DNA from 3 places in the Romboutsia sp. MSSM.1001216sp_RTP31141st1_G3_RTP31141_220114 genome. Region 1 is predicted to be linked to each of the others. Evidence: riboswitches for the same ligand, from Rfam matches in the RefSeq annotation. Region 1 holds a riboswitch; each other region holds the start of a gene.
The links. A riboswitch is a leader RNA that binds a small molecule or an ion and turns the genes downstream of it on or off. The one in region 1 is predicted to bind S-adenosylmethionine.
Positions count from the first base shown of each region.

Region 2: it holds a riboswitch for S-adenosylmethionine, as region 1 does, so the genes downstream of both, metK (methionine adenosyltransferase) here and ABCP60_RS07910 (Na+/H+ antiporter NhaC family protein) in region 1, are expected to answer to the same signal.
Region 3: it holds a riboswitch for S-adenosylmethionine, as region 1 does, so the genes downstream of both, ABCP60_RS07165 (O-acetylhomoserine aminocarboxypropyltransferase/cysteine synthase family protein) here and ABCP60_RS07910 (Na+/H+ antiporter NhaC family protein) in region 1, are expected to answer to the same signal.

Region 1 covers NZ_JBCIUO010000003.1:207,632-214,564, forward strand. Annotated here, with positions in the region: gene ABCP60_RS07895 (YgjV family protein) at 86-322, opposite strand; gene ABCP60_RS07900 (L,D-transpeptidase) at 381-839, opposite strand; gene ABCP60_RS07905 (hypothetical protein) at 1,072-1,215, opposite strand; gene ABCP60_RS07910 (Na+/H+ antiporter NhaC family protein) at 1,273-2,592, opposite strand; SAM riboswitch class I at 2,713-2,811, opposite strand; gene ABCP60_RS07915 (hypothetical protein) at 2,993-3,328, opposite strand; gene ABCP60_RS07920 (YtxH domain-containing protein) at 3,349-3,717, opposite strand; gene ABCP60_RS07925 (hypothetical protein) at 3,939-4,487, shown strand; gene ABCP60_RS07930 (cytidine/deoxycytidylate deaminase family protein) at 4,658-5,194, opposite strand; gene ABCP60_RS07935 (hypothetical protein) at 5,567-5,938, opposite strand; gene ABCP60_RS07940 (alpha/beta-type small acid-soluble spore protein) at 6,100-6,324, opposite strand; gene nrdF (class 1b ribonucleoside-diphosphate reductase subunit beta) at 6,473-6,933, opposite strand, start outside.
Region 2 covers NZ_JBCIUO010000013.1:25,601-32,533, reverse strand. Annotated here, with positions in the region: gene fabZ (3-hydroxyacyl-ACP dehydratase FabZ) at 1-215, shown strand, start outside; gene yyaC (spore protease YyaC) at 438-947, opposite strand; SAM riboswitch class I at 1,161-1,266, shown strand; gene metK (methionine adenosyltransferase) at 1,450-2,643, shown strand; gene ABCP60_RS13215 (ATP-dependent RecD-like DNA helicase) at 2,762-4,984, shown strand; gene ABCP60_RS13210 (ComF family protein) at 4,985-5,755, shown strand; gene raiA (ribosome-associated translation inhibitor RaiA) at 6,363-6,911, shown strand.
Region 3 covers NZ_JBCIUO010000003.1:53,510-60,442, reverse strand. Annotated here, with positions in the region: gene ABCP60_RS07175 (hypothetical protein) at 1-328, opposite strand, end outside; gene ABCP60_RS07170 (hypothetical protein) at 567-1,124, shown strand; SAM riboswitch class I at 1,315-1,418, shown strand; partial or broken gene ABCP60_RS07165 (O-acetylhomoserine aminocarboxypropyltransferase/cysteine synthase family protein) at 1,508-2,746, shown strand; gene ABCP60_RS07160 (homoserine O-succinyltransferase) at 2,748-3,638, shown strand; gene ABCP60_RS07155 (EcsC family protein) at 3,774-4,565, shown strand; gene ABCP60_RS07150 (hypothetical protein) at 4,698-5,327, shown strand; gene ABCP60_RS07145 (hypothetical protein) at 5,529-5,822, shown strand; gene ABCP60_RS07140 (DMT family transporter) at 5,907-6,779, shown strand.

The DNA of each region.
Region 1 (6,933 bases):
CTAATCTATTAATATAGAAAATATTTACTTTTAACAAAAAATAGCATAGATAAAATATCTACGCTATTAAATAATATTTTGTAATTTAATTTTTTACTTTATATTTATAAATATTATATAAATTATATATATTTATAATAATTATAAGCGCATTAGATATGGCAACAGGATATGCTTTTACATATAATCCGTAAACTACAAATAAAAAACATCCTATAGAATTTATAATTCTAAGCTTTACTATAGATGTCATCGTTAATGATATAACTATAAATAAGGATGCTGAATATCCAATCCATTCAATAGGGTCAAAGCTAATCATAAAATTATCTCCTTTTTATTTCTTATAACTATTATTTGATATTTATATTTTTATATAACTATTTTATTATTATAGTAGTATTAATAGGTATATTATCATACATCCATCTAGCATTTTCTGTAGCTAATCTTATACATCCCATACTTATAGCTACTCCAAGTCTATCATCTATTACATAAAGTCCCTTAGGATCATATAGTATTGAGTGGTAATAGTAATCATCTACTATATTCATTGCATATTTTGCTGAACTTTTTTCTCCCCCTATAGCAGGATACTTTATACCTGACTTAAATATACCCTTTATTGTAGGAGTTGAGCTTTTTCCTACAGTGCTACTCCAAACGTGCAGTACCTTAAATCTATAATCTACTTTTTTTAATATATAGGTAAGTTTATCTTTAGTAGATGTAATTATAATATAGCCTGTATCACTTTTTATATGATTCTCATTTACAAACTCTTCCATATTTTTATCAAATTTGCTGTAATCTATCTGTCTATAGTATCTATTCATAAATAATATTTCACCTTCTCATAATAATATTTATTATAATTATGCTAATTATAAACTTTATGTGATATTTCAGTTAATTTAACTATTATTGTACGAATGTAAAAATATTAAGTTTATTTTTTACACTCGCTAAACTGATTGGTATTACTTAACTGTAATAATTATCTACTAATTTTTGAAATATCATAATTTCCTTAAGCGTAAAAAAAGTGAAGTTTTAAAACTTCACTTTTTAAGTATTATTATGTTTCATATACTTATATGATTTAACTATACATCGAGCTTGATTTATAGTATATATTGATATTTCATAGGATGATGTTATTATAAAAGTCGATACTACTCCTACTAAGAAATCATAGTCACCTAATGCCATAATCTCCTCCAGTATTGCTTTTATTATATTATATGAAACTAAAATTTTATAGTTACATTAAGCTACTTCTTTTTTCCTTTTATTAACTTTATTTAAGTTTGGAATACCAAATGTTATAGCTATTATTCCACAAGCTAACATTAACCAAGGATAATGTAGATATTTAATTAATTCAACAGGAGATATTCCTACCATCCCTGCAGCTGTTAATACTTGTGCACCATATGGAACTATGCCTTGCCAACAAGATGAGAATATATCTAATATACTTGCAGTTTTTCTATTATCTATATCAAATTTTGTAGCTATATCTTTTGCAAGTGGCCCTGCTGTTACTATTGCTATAGTGTTGTTTGCTGTACATAAATCTACTATACTTACTAATGCTGCTATACCAAACTCTGCACCTTTTTTAGTTTTTATTTTACTACTTATAAAATTAAGTATAAAGTCTATTCCACCATTTAATTTTATAAGTTCTACAAGTCCTCCGATTATTATAACAAGTAGACATAATTCATACATTCCTGATATACCACCTGATATAGCTTCTATAAATCCAAATAACCCAAATGAATTTGTAAATAATCCTATTGCACCTGCAAATACTACTCCAAAACTAAGTAAAACAAATACATTTACTCCACATAAAGCTCCTAATAACACTCCTAAATATGGTAAAACTTTTATAAAATCATATCTATAGCTTGTGCTACCACCTAAACTATACCCTGATGTTATAGTAGCTAATAATATAGCAGTTATAATAGCTGCTGGTAAAACTATTAAGAAATTTACTCTAAATTTATCTTTTAATTCACATCCTTGAGTTTTGGTTGCTGCTATTGTAGTGTCTGATATCATAGATAAATTATCTCCAAACATAGCTCCACCTACAACAGCTCCTATTACTAATGGTGCTGGTATTCCTGTTTTAGCTGCAATTCCTATGCCTATTGGCCCAAGTGCTGCTATTGTTCCCATTGATGTTCCCATAGATATAGATATAAAACATCCTATTACAAATAACCCTGATACTAAAAGATTAGGAGGAAGAATTGATAAACTTAAATTAACAGTTGAGTCAACACCTCCCATTGCCTTAGCTACACTTGAAAAAGAGCCTGCAAGTATAAATATCATAATCATAGATATTATATCTATATTACCTGCACCTTTACAAAATACTTCTATCTTTTCTCCTAAACTAACTTTTCTATTAAGAGAAAATCCTACTATAGTTGCGATTATAAATGCTACTATTGCTGGCATTTTATAAAAATCCCCAGTTATTACCCCGCTACCTAAAAATACTATTAAAAATACACCCAGTGGTAATAATCCTAATATACTACCTTTTTTTGCTTCTTCTTTCATAATATACCTCCCTTTATATTAAAACTTCTAAAGAGTATAATTTTAATTTATTTAAATATACCTGATATTTTTTAATAAAAAAAACCTGAGATAACTCAGGCTTTGACAGCAAAAATTATACTCTCATCTTTCAGCTTATGCTGCAGGATTTAGCACCCGTATAATAATACTGGTTGCTGGGCTTCGTCGGGCCAGTCCCTCCGCCACTCTTGATAAGAATTATTTAATTATTTATATAATAGTTAATTTTCACAATTTTGTCAATATTATTTTTTAATTATTCTAATAAATCTACTTATAAATTATATATATTAATTTTTTATACATCTTAATTTATTATGATATATTAGCAAATAAAAAAAGTCATAATTAAATTACGATTTAATTATGACTTTTATGACTATTTATTAATAAATACAGATTTTAATATATTTAATATTTCAGTAAATATCTCAACATTAGATTTTACATTTTCTTTAGCCACTACTATATCTGCTGTTACATCTGTTGCAACTTCCGCAACGTCTTTTACATTTTCACTAATATCGCTGATATTATCAACTAAATTAGGTAATTTACCTACTACTGTATGTATGTCATCAGAATTTGTTGATACCACTGTATTGATATTTTTAATAAATTCATTAATATTTTTTAAAGTTATTATTAAAAATATTAATGCACCTATACCTAATAATGCTAGTATTATATATATTACATTTAAATCTATGTACATAATGTTATTCTCCATAGCAATTATTCTTTATCCTTAGCTTCTTGTGGAGCTTGTAATAATTCTACAACATTAGTATCTACTACGTCTTCATTTTCTTTCTTTTTACTATCTAAATACTCTTTTATTCTTCTCTTAGATTCATTTACATTTGTAGTTAATTTTTCTTTTGTTTTGGCAGCCTTTTCACTTACATTTGTGTTTATATCTTTAGCTGTATTTTTTATATCTTCTCTAGTTTCTTTTCCTGACTTAGGAGCTAATAAAACCCCACCTAGTATTCCTGTTATAGCACCTGTTGCAACACCTAGTGTAGCTATTTTTATCTTTTTATTTCTTTCTTTTGCTTTTTTAGCTTTTTTCTTTTGTTCTATTTTTTTTGCTAAACTCATGCTCATCACTCCTATTGTTAATTTGTATTATACTATTTTTTACTATTTTTCTAATATTTCTAATACATATATACCCAAATTAGTAAGTTTTAAAACAAAATAATTTATTTTTCTATTTATTTTTTTATATTTCAGCTAAATTAAATTATATAAATTAAACTTACATTTTATTTATACGTATGCACATAATAATATAATAATTATGGAAGGTAGGAATTGCTATGAAACATAAAGATATTAAAAAATTTAGTATATTACTTTACATTATTTATATTTTATCTATAATATTTTTTCTATTTAACAAAGAATTTGGAAAAAGCGTAATTAGCTTAATTTCGCTTATAATTACTTTTGTGCTTACTAAAGCTTATTTAAAAAACTTAGCTATACTTGACTACCCATTGTACATAATTGGAAACATTTTTATATTATCTTCTTTTTTACTAGGTTCATGTTATGGACTTTACGATATAATCCCATTTTATGATGATTTTCTTCATTTTTGGTCTGGATTTATATCTGTTAAAATTGGATTTAATATACTAAAAAATATTAGTAGTAAAAATAATAAACTTTTAATATGTATGATTCTTTTCTTCTTTGCAATGGGCATATCAGCAATTTGTGAAATATGTGAATATTTACTAGATGTCTTATTTAAGATGAATACGCAATCTGGCGGTTTAAAAGATACCATGATGGATTTAATAGATGCTTCATGTGGTGCTTTTTTTATGATTGTATATTACTATAGAAAGTATTTAAGGTAAAATATTATATTAAACTCAACACTATTAAATATAAACAAAGCTACTTAACATATGTTAAGTAGCTTTGTTTATATTTAATATATCTTTTTACAGTAATCATTGTTGAATATAAATAAACAATAAATTATTATATATTTTTCTATAAAAGCTAAATTGTTTAGCCTAGCCTTTTAATAGCTCCTTGGCTTACTTAAGAATTCTTGAACACGTTTCTTCTCTTTCTCACGTTTAGCTTCTTGTTCTTCTTGCTCTTGTTTTAATGCATCTTCATATTTAATGTATTCTATTCCAGCTTCTTCAAATAGCTGCTGGCCTAAGCCTGTAGGATACTCTCCTTTAAATATTACTTTTTTTATTCCTGCTTGAATAATAGATATTGAGCAAAATACACAAGGTTGAGTAGTAGCATACAATGTAGCTCCTTCACAGCTTATTCCATGTTTAGCACATTGTATTATAGCATTTGCTTCAGCATGCCCAGCTCGACATAGTTCTAAGCCTTGTCCTGAAGGTATACCTCTTTTTTTTCTCTCGCAATAGCCAATATCTGAACAATGAATAGTTCCAGCAGGACTTCCATTATAACCTGTAGCTATAATTTGCTTTCCTTTTATAATTACAGCTCCTACTTGTCTTGAAACACACGTACTTCTAACTTTACTATCTTCGGCTATATCCATCGCCCACTCTGTAAATAATTTTCTCATATGATATGCTCCTTCTGTTCATTTATTATTTATAAATATCTTTATATGTCAAAATCCCTATAACCTTAGTTAAATCTAATCATTATACCCGCATCTATAATCTTATTTTTTATTTTCTTAAAATCATCTTAACTCACACGTCATTATTTTTTCAAGAGTTATTATAAATTTGTAATATTTAACTACTTATTTAACATAAATGTATATAATATATTTTTTTAGTAATAATATTACTATCCCTTTAATCATGCTCCTTAGTCATTAATTTTATATAGCTTTATTTTTCAGTTTATTATTAAAAAAAGACAGAAATAAATTCTGTCTTTTTTTAATAATAGCCCTTAAGCATCTACTTAAAGGCATAATATATATTTATATAACATAAAGTTTTGAAATTATCTTATCATATTTACCTCTAGCCAAGCAAATACCACCTGCATACTTTATATATTCTTCTTCACTAAGTTTTCCTTCTTCAACTTCACTAAATCTATCAATAATATTAGAATTATCTAAAAAATCTTCTACACTTTCTAATATACAAATTAAATTTATCTTAAACCCATCTGAATTTAACTTTCTTTCTTGTTTTTCTTCTTTTAAATACACTACTTCATGTTCTTTGTCTAACGTAACCTTTACGAAATCTGAAAGCCTCTTTTCTGTTGGTAATAATACTGAATATTTTTCCATATCTAAAAATATTTCATACAATTCTTTTAGTCTTGCTAACTCTGAACTCATCCTTAATCTCCTTTATATAGCCTACCTATTAATCGTGGTTATACTTTGTACTTTCATTATAATTTCATCTACTTAATCCGTCAACTTTTTACACTAAAATGGTTTTAATTACTAAAAAAAGCATTGAGTTGTTTACTGACTTTCAACTCAATGCCTGTTAATTATTTATTTTTTTTATTATATTCTCTTAGTAGCTGTTCTTCACCCATTTCTACTAATCTTCTACTCATCACACCACCTAAGTTTCCACCTATATGTCCATTTTTATATGATGTATCATTAGATCCATCTATATGACTATTTGACATTCCTAGTTCATTTGCTATTTCTAGTTTCATTTGATTTAGAGCTTGTTTAGCATTACTTATTGCTGGTTTTTTAGACATTTTAATACCTCCTTAAACTTTCTTATATATTTTTATCAAATTTAAATGATATTATTATGTATTTTTGATTTATAAGATTATTAAAATGCTTTTACCTAATATAAAACATTAAACTAAAAAATCACTTGGTTTTATCCAAGTGATTTTTTTATATTAAGAAATCTTCATCTTTTAATTCTTCATATACACCTTTTTGATATCCATTACCTTTAGTCGAGAAAAAGTCGTGATTTTTGGTTTCTGTACTTAGCCCATTTAGTACTATTGGGTTTATTTCACTTACTTTATAATATTCATTAAACCCTAAATTGTCTAATGCCCTATTAGCATTGTATTTTAAGAAATTTATAACTTCACTTTCAAGACCGCTATCTTTGTATATAGTGTTTGTATAGTTTATTTCATTTTCCATTAAATCTTCAAGTATTTTGTACATTCTATCTTTTAATTCTTCTTTTTTAGCTTCTTCAAACTTTTCATATATTTCTTGAGAAAGAAGTCCTATATACTTTCCATGTAGTGATTCATCTCTAAGTATAAGAGATATTATTTCTCCACTTGCAACCATTTTACCTTGGCCTGCTAGATATAGTGGATAGAAAAAACCTG
Region 2 (6,933 bases), on a different contig from region 1:
TGATGTCAGTAGATGAGAATAGAGGAAAATTAGGTGTATTTGCAGGTATAGATAAAGTTAGATTTAAAAAAGAAGTAAGACCTGGGGATACATTAACTATGGAAGTTGAAATGACATCTATAAGAAGAAATATTGGAAAAGCTTTGGCAAAAGCTTTTGTTAATGAAGAATTAGTATGTAGTGGAGAGTTAATGTTTGCTCTTGTAGAAAAATAAAAATAAGGCTATTTCCTTAAAGGAAATAGCCTTATTTTTATTTTTCTAAGATTGATATATGATGTAAGTAAATTATTAGATAAAACAATCAAGTAAAATTGTTTTGAAATATGTTATATGTCAAAATTTGTATGCAGAACATTAAAAATAATAAAAAGCAGATAAATAGCCTAACCTATAAAAATTTAAGCTAAAGAACAGGCTATATTAAATATTGATTTGTCATGTAGAAAGAAGTAAAGATAAAGATATAAGTTCGGCAAGTTCTAATATAAAACTAAGTCGAACGTTATTAAAAGAAAATCTATTATTTTCATCTATCTTATCTACAATACCTACAATAGAATAGTTTCCTATTTGAGGTAATTTTTTACCTACCCCCTTGCCAGGAAGAATAGGACCTTCTCTGACTTGGATATTTCCTATATTATTTTTTGCACCCAGACATGCATCAATAGCTAGAAAATTTCCGTTAGGATGAGCCTTTTTTATATGTTCGATAGACTCATATATATTTAAAGCATGAATAGGATTATCTAAGGTTCCGTAGACAGGGAAATTAAAGTCGCTATTTTTAAGCATAGTGCCAACTAAAGGGCCAAGAGCATCACCTATAGCCCGATCTGTTCCTATACAGACCACAACTGTATTATCATTTATTATGTCTCTAAGTACAGAACAAAGGATTTCAACAACATTTTCTTTATTATAATTGACCTTGGCCAGATACATAGGAACACCCCCTTCACAAGAATATATGAAATATAGGATAAAAAAAGACCTATATAGATTTATAAGATATAATATGAAAAAATTATTAAATAGGATACAAGATAGTTTGAATAGACAAGCAAAAAATTATTGCATAAAAGATTGACAGTATATAAAAAAGGTAGTAACATATAAGTTAGTGATACAAAATAATAACTTAATAAATTCTTGATTACCTTATCAAGAGCGGCGGAGGGACAGGCCCTGTGAAGCCCAGCAACCACCCATTAGGGAAAAGGTGCTAAATCCTACAAGACTTTATAGTTTTGAGAGATGAGGTTAGTTAATTAGCATATACGAAATAATTAACCTCTTCTTAATAAGAAGAGGTTTTTTTATTAGATAAATAATTACTAAACTCCTAGCTCTTAAGATTTAATTAGGTTGTATTTTAGTGAAAATCATTATAAATGATTAGAAATCAAATCTAAATAAAATGAATTATATTAAGGAGGAGATACAAATGGCAAGACATTTATTTACGTCGGAATCAGTAACTGAAGGGCATCCAGATAAAATCTGTGACCAAATATCAGATTCTATACTAGATGCATTATTAGAGAAAGATCCACATGCAAGGGTAGCTTGTGAAACAACAACTACAACAGGATTAGTATTAGTAGCAGGAGAAATAAGTACTAATACATATGTAGACATTCCTAAATTAGTAAGAGAAACAGTAAGAGAAATAGGGTATGACAGAGCTAAATATGGATTTGACTGTGATACTTGTGCAGTAATAACTGCAATAGATGAACAATCAGGCGATATAGCTATGGGTGTTGATGAAGCCTTAGAAAATAGAGAAGGTGAAAATGCTGAAGATGAAATAGAAAAGGTTGGAGCAGGAGACCAAGGTATAATGTTTGGTTTCGCTTGTAATGAAACAGAAGAGTTAATGCCACTTCCAATATCTTTAGCTCATAAGCTATCTAGAAGATTAACAGAAGTTAGAAAAAATAAAACTTTAGAGTACTTAAGACCGGATGGAAAGACTCAAGTTACAATAGAATACGATGGAAATACTCCTGTTAGAGTTCATACTATACTTATATCAACTCAACATGGAGAAGAAGTTACTAACGAAACAATAAGAAAAGATTTAATAGAGCATGTTATTAAAGCTGTTATACCAGCAGATTTAATGGATGAAGAAACTATAATATACATCAACCCAACAGGAAGATTCGTTATAGGAGGACCACAAGGAGATACAGGTCTTACAGGAAGAAAAATAATAATAGATACTTACGGAGGATACTCAAGACATGGTGGAGGAGCATTCTCAGGAAAAGATCCAACAAAGGTTGATAGATCAGCAGCTTATGCAGCAAGATATGTAGCTAAAAATATAGTAGCAGCAGGACTAGCAGATAAATGTGAAATAGAGTTAGCTTATGCAATAGGTGTTGCTAGACCATTATCAGTATTTATAGATACTTTTGGAACTGGAAAAGTTGAAGAATCTAAATTAGTAGAATTAGTAAATAAACACTTCGATTTAAGACCAGGAGCAATAATAAGAGACTTAGACTTAAGAAGACCTATATACAAGCAAGTAGCAGCTTATGGTCATTTTGGTAGAACAGATATAGATTTACCATGGGAAAGAACTGATAAAGCAGAGCTATTAAGAAAAGAAGCATTAGGACAATAATTTAAAATAACTATAGATAATTCACCCCATTTAAAGGGGTGAATTTTTTTGGTATAAAAGGTATAATAAATACAACTTAAGTGAACGATAGAAATATTATGGGTTGTAGGAGATGAATATGGAAAGATTAGAAGGAATGATAAGTGATATAGTATTTAAAAATGAGGATAATGGGTACACTATAGCCCACTTGGCTAACTCAGATAATGAAGTAGTCATAGTTGGTTGTATGCCTACTTTATCGGTGGGGGAAAGCATAGAAGTTGAAGGAAAATGGACAAATCATAAAACTTATGGAACTCAGTTTGAAGTAAATAAATTTATGCCAGTAACACCAACATCTCTGGAGGGGATATATGTATACTTATCTTCTGGTATGATACATGGAATCGGAGAAAAAATGGCAAAAAAAATAGTGGATAAGTTTGGAGTAAGTACATTAGATATAATTCAAAATAATCCTCATAGGCTGAGTGAAGTGGATGGTATAGGTCAAAAGAAAATAGATCAGATAGTAAAAAGCTATGAAGAAAATAGAGAGCTTAGAAATATAATAATAGAACTTTCTCCATATGGAATAACTCCTAACTACTGTATGAAGATATATAAAAAGTATAAAAACAAAGCTATTGAAGTTATAAACAAGAATCCATATAAATTAGCGGAAGATATAAGAGGTGTTGGATTCAAAATAGCAGATAATATAGCTAGTAAAATAGGAATTGAAAAAAATTCAAAAGATAGAGTCTCTCAAGGGATACTCTATACTCTAAACCAATCATTAGGGAATGGTCATACATACCTACCAGAAAATATCCTTATACAAGAAGCTATTAAATTATTAGATGTAAAAGGAGAGCTTGTAAAAGAGTGTATACTAGAACTTGCATATGATCAAAAAATACATATAGAGAAAAAAGATAATCAACATCTAATATATTTAATACCATACTATTTATCGGAAAATGGAGTATGTAAACAAATAATAAAATTATCTCAGCATGAATTTAAAGATTTAAATATAGATATAGAAGAAGAGATAAGAGTAGTAGAAAAAGAAGAAGGTATAAAGCTTGCTAACAATCAAATGTTAGCTGTAAAAGAAGCAATAGAAGGTGGAGTAGTAATAATAACTGGTGGTCCGGGAACAGGAAAAACCACTACTATAAACACCATAATAAAAATATTTGAAAATAATAATCAAGAAGTTGTATTAGCTGCCCCAACAGGAAGAGCAGCAAAGAGGATGAGTGAAACTTCAAGTAAAGAGGCTAAGACTATACATAGATTGCTAGAAATGGGATATGCAACAGATAGTGATGAACTTCAATTTATGAAAAATGAAGAAGAGCCAATAAAAGCCGAGGTAATAATAATAGATGAGGTTTCTATGGTTGATATTTTACTAATGTACTCTTTACTAAGGGCAATTAAACCTGGAACAAGGGTTATATTAGTTGGTGATAGTGACCAATTACCATCAGTAGGTGCAGGAAATGTACTTAAAGATATGATAGATTCTTGCGTTATAAAAGTAGTTAGATTAACTGAGATATTTAGGCAAGCTCAAGAAAGTATGATAGTAGTTAATGCCCATAAAATAAATAATGGACAGCCATTACATTTAAACTCCAAAGGAAAAGACTTCTTTTTTATAAGAAAAAATACCAATGAAGAGATAATAAATGAAATAATAGGTTTAGTAAGTGAGAGATTACCTAAATTTTATAATGTAGATAAATTAAAAGATATACAAGTTTTATCTTCTATGAGAAAAGGAGATTTAGGAGTTACAAATCTAAATATAGAACTTCAAAAGCATCTTAATAAACCAGAAAAGTATAAGGTAGAAGAAAATTTCCAACGAAGGATTTTTAGAGTTGGCGATAAAGTCATGCAAATAAAAAATAATTATACTAGAAAATGGGAGAATGAGTATAAAACTGATAGTGGAGAAGGTATATACAATGGTGATATTGGATATGTATATCATATAGATAAAGATAAAAGGATAGTATACGTTATATTTGATCAAGTCAAAATTGTATCATATACCTATGATGAGCTAGATGAGTTAGATCATAGTTATTGTACTACTATTCATAAAAGTCAAGGAAGTGAGTTTCCAGTAGTTGTAATACCTATAACCTGGGCTCCACCAATGCTTTTAAGTAGAAATTTATTATATACAGCAGTAACTAGAGCAAAAAAACTAGTTGTACTAGTAGGAGATGTAAAGTATTTAGAATACATGATAAAGAACAATAGAATTAATAATAGACATTCAAATTTATCCTATAAGCTAAATAAATTTAAGGAAGAAGGTTTGTTAATTAAATAGATGTATAATTTCTTAATACATAAACAAAAACTAATAAGAGAAATATTTCATACAAGTTTAGAATTATTGTATCCAGATAATATATCTTGTATAATTTGCAACAATCCTATAAAAACTACAAATACATATTCATTATGTACATCTTGCTTTAAGGAATTACATTTTATATTAGATGGATGCCTAAAATGTGGAAAACCAACTATCAATGATTCTTTAGGAGAAATAGATACTTACAATTGTAGATATTGTAAATGTAAATCTTTTTATTTTGATAGAGCTATATCATGTATAGAATATAGTGAATTTAGCAAAAAAGTAGTTTTTGGATTAAAGTATAATAGTAAGACATATATGAGTAGATATATAGCGACTATAATGAAAGAAAGGATAGACCTAGAGCCTTTAGAATTTGATTATATTTTGTTTGTTCCACTTCATAAAAAAAGACAAAGAAAAAGAGGTTTTAATCAATCAGAGAAAATAGCTAAGTACTTAGGTGAGATATTAGGTAAAGATGTTTTAGATATAATTGTAAGAACTGAAAATACAAAAAGACTTTACAAATTGAATAAAGAAGAGAGGAAGAAAGAATTAAAGAATGTATTTGAATTAAAGGAAGAATCATTCAAATTAAAAAATAAGAATATTTTATTAGTGGATGATATTTTTACAACAGGGTCAACAGTAAATGAAATATCAAAAATATTAAAGTTAAATAATGTAAATAGGGTTACAGTGATAACATTTTTAACTAGAACCATTGATACCTAAAATTACTATTGACATTAAGTTACTAAAATATTAAAATGGATAAGTAATATTTAGGTCTGTGGTTGAAAGTCCAAGCCAGTCGCAGGCAAAGGGATCCACGTAAGTTAACACTAAAAATTGGGTTAATGATCATGGTGCGGCTTAGAAGTAAGACCTACCGATATAAAATCGAGAGAGCTAGTAGTGCGGCAAACCCAAGCGAACCCTCCAGTAGGCGAGTGTGGGGTCAAAAACCAGGTCAGCTAAATATTCAAAAGTACCTTCAGAGGTGCTTTTTTTTTACAAAAATTTAAATTACGACAATAATTCACAAATTAATCACAACTATTATTGATATATGTGGATAGTTGAAGAATTATGAATAGCTAGAAATACAGTATTTAAGAGTTATTAACAAATTTATCCACATTATCCACAAAGGTAATAAAAACATTAATCCACATGATAATAGTAAATATTAATAAATAAAATAATATAACTTTATTTGAATATAATAAATTATAAAAGTAAACAATAAAAATAAAGGATTGTATAAGTCGATATAGAATATATTATGTAAGTATAAAATATAAGTTTTATACCGTTATAACCGAAGGGAGATGTTCTTATGAATATAATTATATCTGGAAAACAAATAGAACTAACAGATGGAATAAAGTCATCGATAGAAGAAAAAATAGGTAAGTTAGATTATTATCTTCATCCATCAACAGAGGCTAAAGTAACTGTTAGTGCTAAAAAAGCTAGACACAAAATAGAAGTAACAATAATCCCTATAAGTGGACCAATAATAAGAGCAGAAGATATAGAAGAAAATTTATATGCTGCTATAGATGTTGTATACGATAAATTAAATACGCAATTAAGAAAATATAAAAAAAGATTGCAGGATAGACACCATGTAAATGAGAGTATAAGATATCAAACAGATGATTTATTAGAGGATAGTGATTATTCTGAGGATGAAGAAAATATAGACATAGTTATAGAAAGACATAAGAAATTTGATATGAAGCCTATGAGTGCAGAAGAAGCTGTTTTACAAATGGATCTTATAGGACATGATTTCTATATGTTCAGAAATGTTGATACTGATGATATTTCTATAGTTTATAGACGTAGAAATGGTGGATATGGGATGATAGAACATGAGTAATCTGTATTAATGTATTTATATA
Region 3 (6,933 bases), 150 kb from region 1:
TTAATATATATTCATTAAAATAGTTTTTATCATCAAAATTTATAATTTCACTTAATATCTTGTCTATTGATATAAAATCGTAGTCATTGGTATAAACTCCAACATCAACTAAGTAAAGTGTTATTTCTTCATATCTATGAATGATTTTTTCTTCAAAAATTTTTCTTATCTTAAATATGTCTTTTTCTAATACGTTATATATTTCAGTTTTTATTATATCCTCAATATCCCTATTAGAATCTAATCTAGTTTTTATATAAAAGCTTCCATCACAAAGTAAAAACTTATCATTTTGATTTCTTATGATTATTCCAATATATTCATTCATAATATCACCACTCATTGAAAATTTATGTAAATTATAGCATATTAGTTGATATTATCAATATTAAAAAATTATAAATATGAATAAATTAATTTTATATATGTAAGCAAGCTTAAATGAATAAACATAAAAAAGTATTTGACAATTATAAATTTAGTCACTAAACTGTAAATATATATGTAAAGACACATGTAATATGAATTAAATATACTAAATTAAAAAATATATTTGGAGGAGAGATATGAGAACTAAAAATATTGTATTATCAGCACTTTTATGTGCAATGGGAATTATTATACCAATGTTTTCACCAATTAAAATAATATTAGAACCGGCATCTTTTACATTAGCTAGTCATATACCAATATTTATAGCTATGTTTATATCATCAAAGACTGCTCTATTTGTAACACTTGGAACTACAATAGGTTTTTTATTTGGTGGTTTCCCATTACCAATTGTAATTAGAGCACTAAGTCATTTATTATTTGTTAGTATTGGGTGTATTTACTTAAACAAAAATAGGGATCTTATAAAGAGTATAAAAAGTTCTTTAGGATATTCATTTGTTATAGGATTAATTCATGCTATTGGAGAAGTTTTAGTAATTATACCTTTTTATTTTTCATCAAACCTTTCGGAAGGATTTTATAATCAAGGTTTTTTAGTATCTGTTATAGGATTAATAGGAGTTGGAACTATAATACATAGTATGTTAGATTTCTCTTTAGCAGTTTATGTATGGAATATTCTACCTAAAGAGGTTAGAAATAAATATGTAGTAAAAGCTCAAAACTAGACAAAATTTTATAGAATATAGTAATTTGGAATAATCAATAATTAAGCAAAAATGGTAAGTTATAGTATAAAATATTTTATGAACATATACATATAAATATATATAAATATATATAAATTAATTTATTAAATTATAATTTCGATAATTATAATATATAATACTTATTAAATAATAAAAATAAATAGAAAGTCTTTTATTAAGAATGGTGGAGGGACTGGCCCTATGAAGCCTGGCAACAGCTAACTTAGTTAGAATTGTGCTAAATCCTGCAGGAGTTTTCCTGAGAGATAAAAGGCATATTGATTTGTTGCGTTAATAAAAGGCTTCCTAGATAAAAGGGGGCTTTTTTTATGAAAAATTATAACAAGTAAACTTTATGTGTAAGAGGGGGATATAAACCAAATGTTGGGGAGCCTATGGTGTATCCTTTGGTTCAAAGTACAACCTTCAAATATGAAGATCCAGACTTAGTGGCAGATATATTTGATTTAAAAGCAGATGGCCATATGTATAGTAGAATAAGCAATCCAACAGTAGCAAATTTTGAAGAAAAAATAGCATATCTTGAAGGTGGCGTCGGAGCAGTTGCAGTTAGTTCAGGACAATCGGCGGTGCTTTTAGCTATTTTAAATATATGCAAAAGTGGAGACAATATAATATCAGTATCATCACTATATGGTGGAACTTATAATTTATTTAATATAACTCTTAGAAGTTTTGGAATAGAAACAAAATTTGTATCCAATAATGATGATAAAGAATATATACTATCCTTAGTAGATGAAAATACTAAAGCTATATATGGAGAAACTATAGGAAATCCAGGACTAGATATATTAGATTTTAAGAAATTAAGTGAAATAGCTAAAAAGGGGGATATTCCTTTTATAGTTGACAATACAGTAGCAAGCCCGTATTTATGTAATCCTATAAATTTTGGTGCAAATATAGTTATACATTCTACATCAAAATATATAGATGGTCATGCAGTGGCACTTGGAGGAATAGTTGTTGATTGTGGTAATTTTAATTGGGATAATGGGAAATATCCATTATTAAGTGATGGAGGTGTTAGTTGTCATGATATTAAATATGTTGAGGAACTTAGGGAAAGTGCTTATATAACAAAGTTAAGAGCATCACTGCTTAGAGATTTAGGTAGCACAATGAGCCCTTTTAATGCATTTTTAAGTAATCTAGGAGTGGAAACACTTCATCTTAGAATGAAAAAACATAGTAAAAATACTTTAGTATTAGCAAAGTATTTAGAAAATCATGAAAAAGTAAGCTGGGTAAACTATCCATACTTAGAAAGTAGAGAAGATTATAAGAAAGTAAAAACTTACTTAAAAGGTGGAAGTGGAATATTAACATTTGGTATAAAAGGTGGAATAAATGAAGCTAAGACTTTTATAAAATCTTTAAAATTAGTAGATTTGGCAATACATCTTGGATTTAATAAAACATCAGTACTTCATCCTGCTAGTACTACTCATAGCCAGTTGTCTGATGAAGATAAGATAAAGTGTGGAGTTAGTTTAGAGATGATTAGAGTATCTGTTGGAATAGAAAATATAGATGACTTAATAAATGACTTTGATAGAGCACTTAAGGAAATATAATATGACTGTATATCTTTGTAAAAAAATAAATGGAGCCAAATTTGTAGATAATTGTATAATAGAAAGCAAAATTTATAATAAAAAGCTATATAGAAAATCTAGTTTAGGTAAGATCAGTCCTCATTATAAAACTATAGGTATATTAAATCTTATGCCTAATAAAGTAGAGACAGAAGCTCATTTATTAGAGTTATTTTCAAAAATGAATGAGGATATAAATATAAAGTTTATAAGGCTTAAAACGCATGTATACAAAAATTGTAATAGACTATATTTGATGAAAAATTATTATACCTTTGATGAAGTAAAAGATGATTTAGATGGACTTATAGTTACAGGAGCTCCTATTGAAAAAATAGATTTCAAACAGGTTAAATATATAGATGAATTAAATTATATATTTGATTATTCTATTAAAAATTTAAAAAGTATGTTAAGTATATGCTGGGGAGCGCAGGCTTGTTTAAATCATATATATGGAATAAACAAAGAGATACTCGATAAGAAGATATTTGGAGTATATAAACATAATATACTTTGTGATGATGAAATACTCAAAAATATAAATAATGGTTTTATATGTGCTCATTCTAGGCACACTATATTAAATAGGAAGGATTTAAAAAATTGTAAATCTATAAAAATATTATCGACAACAGATGAAGGTATAGAGCATATTATAAAAGGGAAGTACAATGACTATTATATATTTGGACATCATGAGTATGATAAAGAATGCTTGAAAAGAGAATATTTAAGGGATAGAAATAAAAAAATATATATAGATATACCTAAAAATTATTTTATTGAAGATGATATGAACAAAGGAATAAGTGTAGATTGGATGGAACACAGCATTAAGATATACAACAATTGGATTAATATAATTTAATAAGAAATTAAGCAAGCTAGTTAGATAACTAGCTTGTTTAGTTTGGAAAAATAAGTACATAGTAATATTAAAAATCTATATGTATAATAAATATATTATGTAAATAATTAATATAAATTTTAAATAGGTGAAAAAATGCAAAATTATAATGAGATTAAACTAAAAGAATTAAAAAAATGGAAAAAGAAAATACGAAAAAAACCATCTATAATAGATAAAGCATCAAAAGAAACTCAAAATAAAATAAATTCCGTTTTACCTCAAAAGTACCACGAAATATTAACTGTAGCTATAAAAAATATGACTAAAATGGTTTTATTTGGGTCTAAGTATACTACTAAAAAACCTATACTAGATATATCTTTAGAAGAAAGAGATAATCTAGCTCTTGAAAAGATAAAAATTTATAAGAGAACTGCTATGATAGAAGGTGCTGGAACAGGGGCAGGAGGCATATTTATAGGGCTTTGTGACTTTCCATTACTTCTTAGTATAAAAATAAAGCTTATTTATGAAATTGCTAGCATATATGGATTTGATACAAATGATTATAAAGAAAGATTATATATATTAAACATATTTCAGCTTGCTTTTTCAAGTAAAGAGCATGTAAACTATGTATTTGAAAATATGGAATGCTTTGATGATTTTAAACATAAGTTATCTGATGATATTAATGCATTTGATTGGAGAAGCTTTCAACAAGAGTATAGAGATTACATTGATTTAGCAAAGTTATTTCAGTTAGTGCCAGGAATAGGAGCTTTTGTTGGGGCATATGTAAACAATAAATTAGTAGATAAACTAGGTGAATATGCAATATATGCTTATCATATGAGAATATTAGATGATAAAGACCACGAGGCTAAGAAGGAAAACTTTATATATACAAAATATAAAAATTTTATTAATAAAATAACTTTATAATATATGCCAAGTAATTTGACTAGTATATTAATTTGTGTAAGTTTATAATGTGTATTTTAAATATAACATTAATATATAAAGTCTCATAAGATATTATAACTAGAGTAAAATAGTTTAGGGGGGGGAGTAGCCATGGAAAGCCTTACAAAGAAAGTTTTAATAGATAGCAGTTATGGGAATATAAGTAAAGTAAACTCAAAAGATGAAGTAATATTAGTAGGAGTATATCCTTTTGAAGGAATCCCCTATGTCGATAATATAGACCTTACTTTAAAATCAGAAAATAGTGATCCTATTACTGTTAATATCAAATATTCTGGTTATAATATGCAACTATTTTTAGGAGATTTTACAGGAGACAATAAATCAGAAATAATGGTTAGAGGCAGATTCGGGGGGTCTGGAGGATTTGAAATTGGAGTTATATATAAATATGAAGATGGTAAATTAATAGAGATATTTAACCAAGATATATTTTATAAAAATAATAATTGTAGCGCAACTTTTAAAGATGATTATAAGGTAAGCGTAAATTGTGGAAAGAAAAAATATACAATAGATATTTCATCAAAAGAAAAAGAATATCTGGAGTATTTATATTTACCTAATAGTAAGCTTAAAAATGCAGTTGACGCATATGTAGATGCACCAAATGGAATTTTTCCCACAAAGCAAATTTACAATAATTATTATGAACTCTTAATACAACAAAGAGTAGTCGGAATATCTAATGCAGATACATTAGGTATTATACAAACGTAGAGTAACTTAATAGATTCAAATATAAAAAACATATATAAAGGATTATTACTTACCGATTATAATTATAGGAAAAGACAAAGATATAATAAATTTATTACTGAAAAAGATGTAAATAATTATGACTTTAAAAATTTAAAAGGTAATTATTTAAATAGAAATAGTATTTATTCTGCAAGAAACTTTAAGGTAAAGAAAGATAGTATGAATTTAATAGTAAATAATATATTTGAAGAAAAAAATACTTTATACCTTAATGGATATTTACTAAACTTAACAGAAAATACTATTAATGATATTAATAACTTTAAGATTGAGTTAAAAGATGCTACTGGCAGAGTATTTGCTAAAAAGATTTTTAAGAGAATAGACATAAATGGAGGTTTAGAACCATTTGAAGGTAAAAAAATATTACTGACTTTTTTTGGAGAAGAATATAATTTATATAATATAAACACAAGTAATGTAACGTTGGACTATGATTATGAGATTATATAAAAAACTAGCTAGATAGTTTTTTTTAATATATAATAAATAATTGCATACAAAAGATAAATAAAAAAATTACATAGGAGGTATATCGTGCAGGCAGAGTTAAGTAACAGAAGTAAAGGTATAATATGTATAATAGTTTCGGCATTTGGATTTGCTATGATGTCGGCTTTTATAAAATTAGCAGGAGACTTACCAACTTTTCAAAAGACATTTTTTAGAAATTTAGTTTCTTGTGTAGTAGCATTTATAATGGTTACAAAAGCAAAACAAAGTTATTTTGGAAGTAGGGAAAATAGAAGATTATTAAACTTAAGATCAGCATTTGGAACACTTGGTATAATATTTAATTATTATGCAATAGATAGAATGGTGTTATCAGATGCCAATATGTTAAATAAGTTAAGTCCATTCTTTGTTATAATATTTTCTGCGTTATTTTTAAAAGAAAAGATAAAAACTAATCAAATAGCTGCTGTATTAGTGGCATTTGTAGGAGCTTTATTTATAATAAAACCAACATTTGATTTAGAAATGTTACCATCAATTGTGGGTGTAGCAGGTGCTTTATGTGCGGCATCAGCATACACTTGTCTTAGGGTATTAGGTAAAAAAGAAAATGGAGCGACTGTAGTATTTTATTTTTCTTTATTCTCATTAGTTGTAATATTTCCGATAATGATTATGACTTATGAGCCAATGAGTATGATACAACTTATGTATTTACTTCTTGCAGGGGTATTTGCGACTGTAGGCCAATTTGGTGTAACTTGGGCTTATAAATATGCGCCAGCTAAAGAGATATCTATATTTGATTATTCTAATATAATATTCTCTGCAATAATAAGTGTAGTATTATTTAGTGTATTTCCCGATAAGTTTAGCGTATTTGGATATTTTGTAATATTTAGCGCATCGTTTTATATGTTTATGTACAATAAAAAAAGTGAAGAATGTAATTAAAGTGAGGTTATTATACCTCACTTTAATTATTATTTAAAATAATGATTTTACCTTGAAGAAATACAAAAAATTATAAAAAATTACAAAAAGTTACAAAATATGCAAAAATATTGAAAGAGAAAGCGTTTTTATATATTTTTAATTATAAAGTATT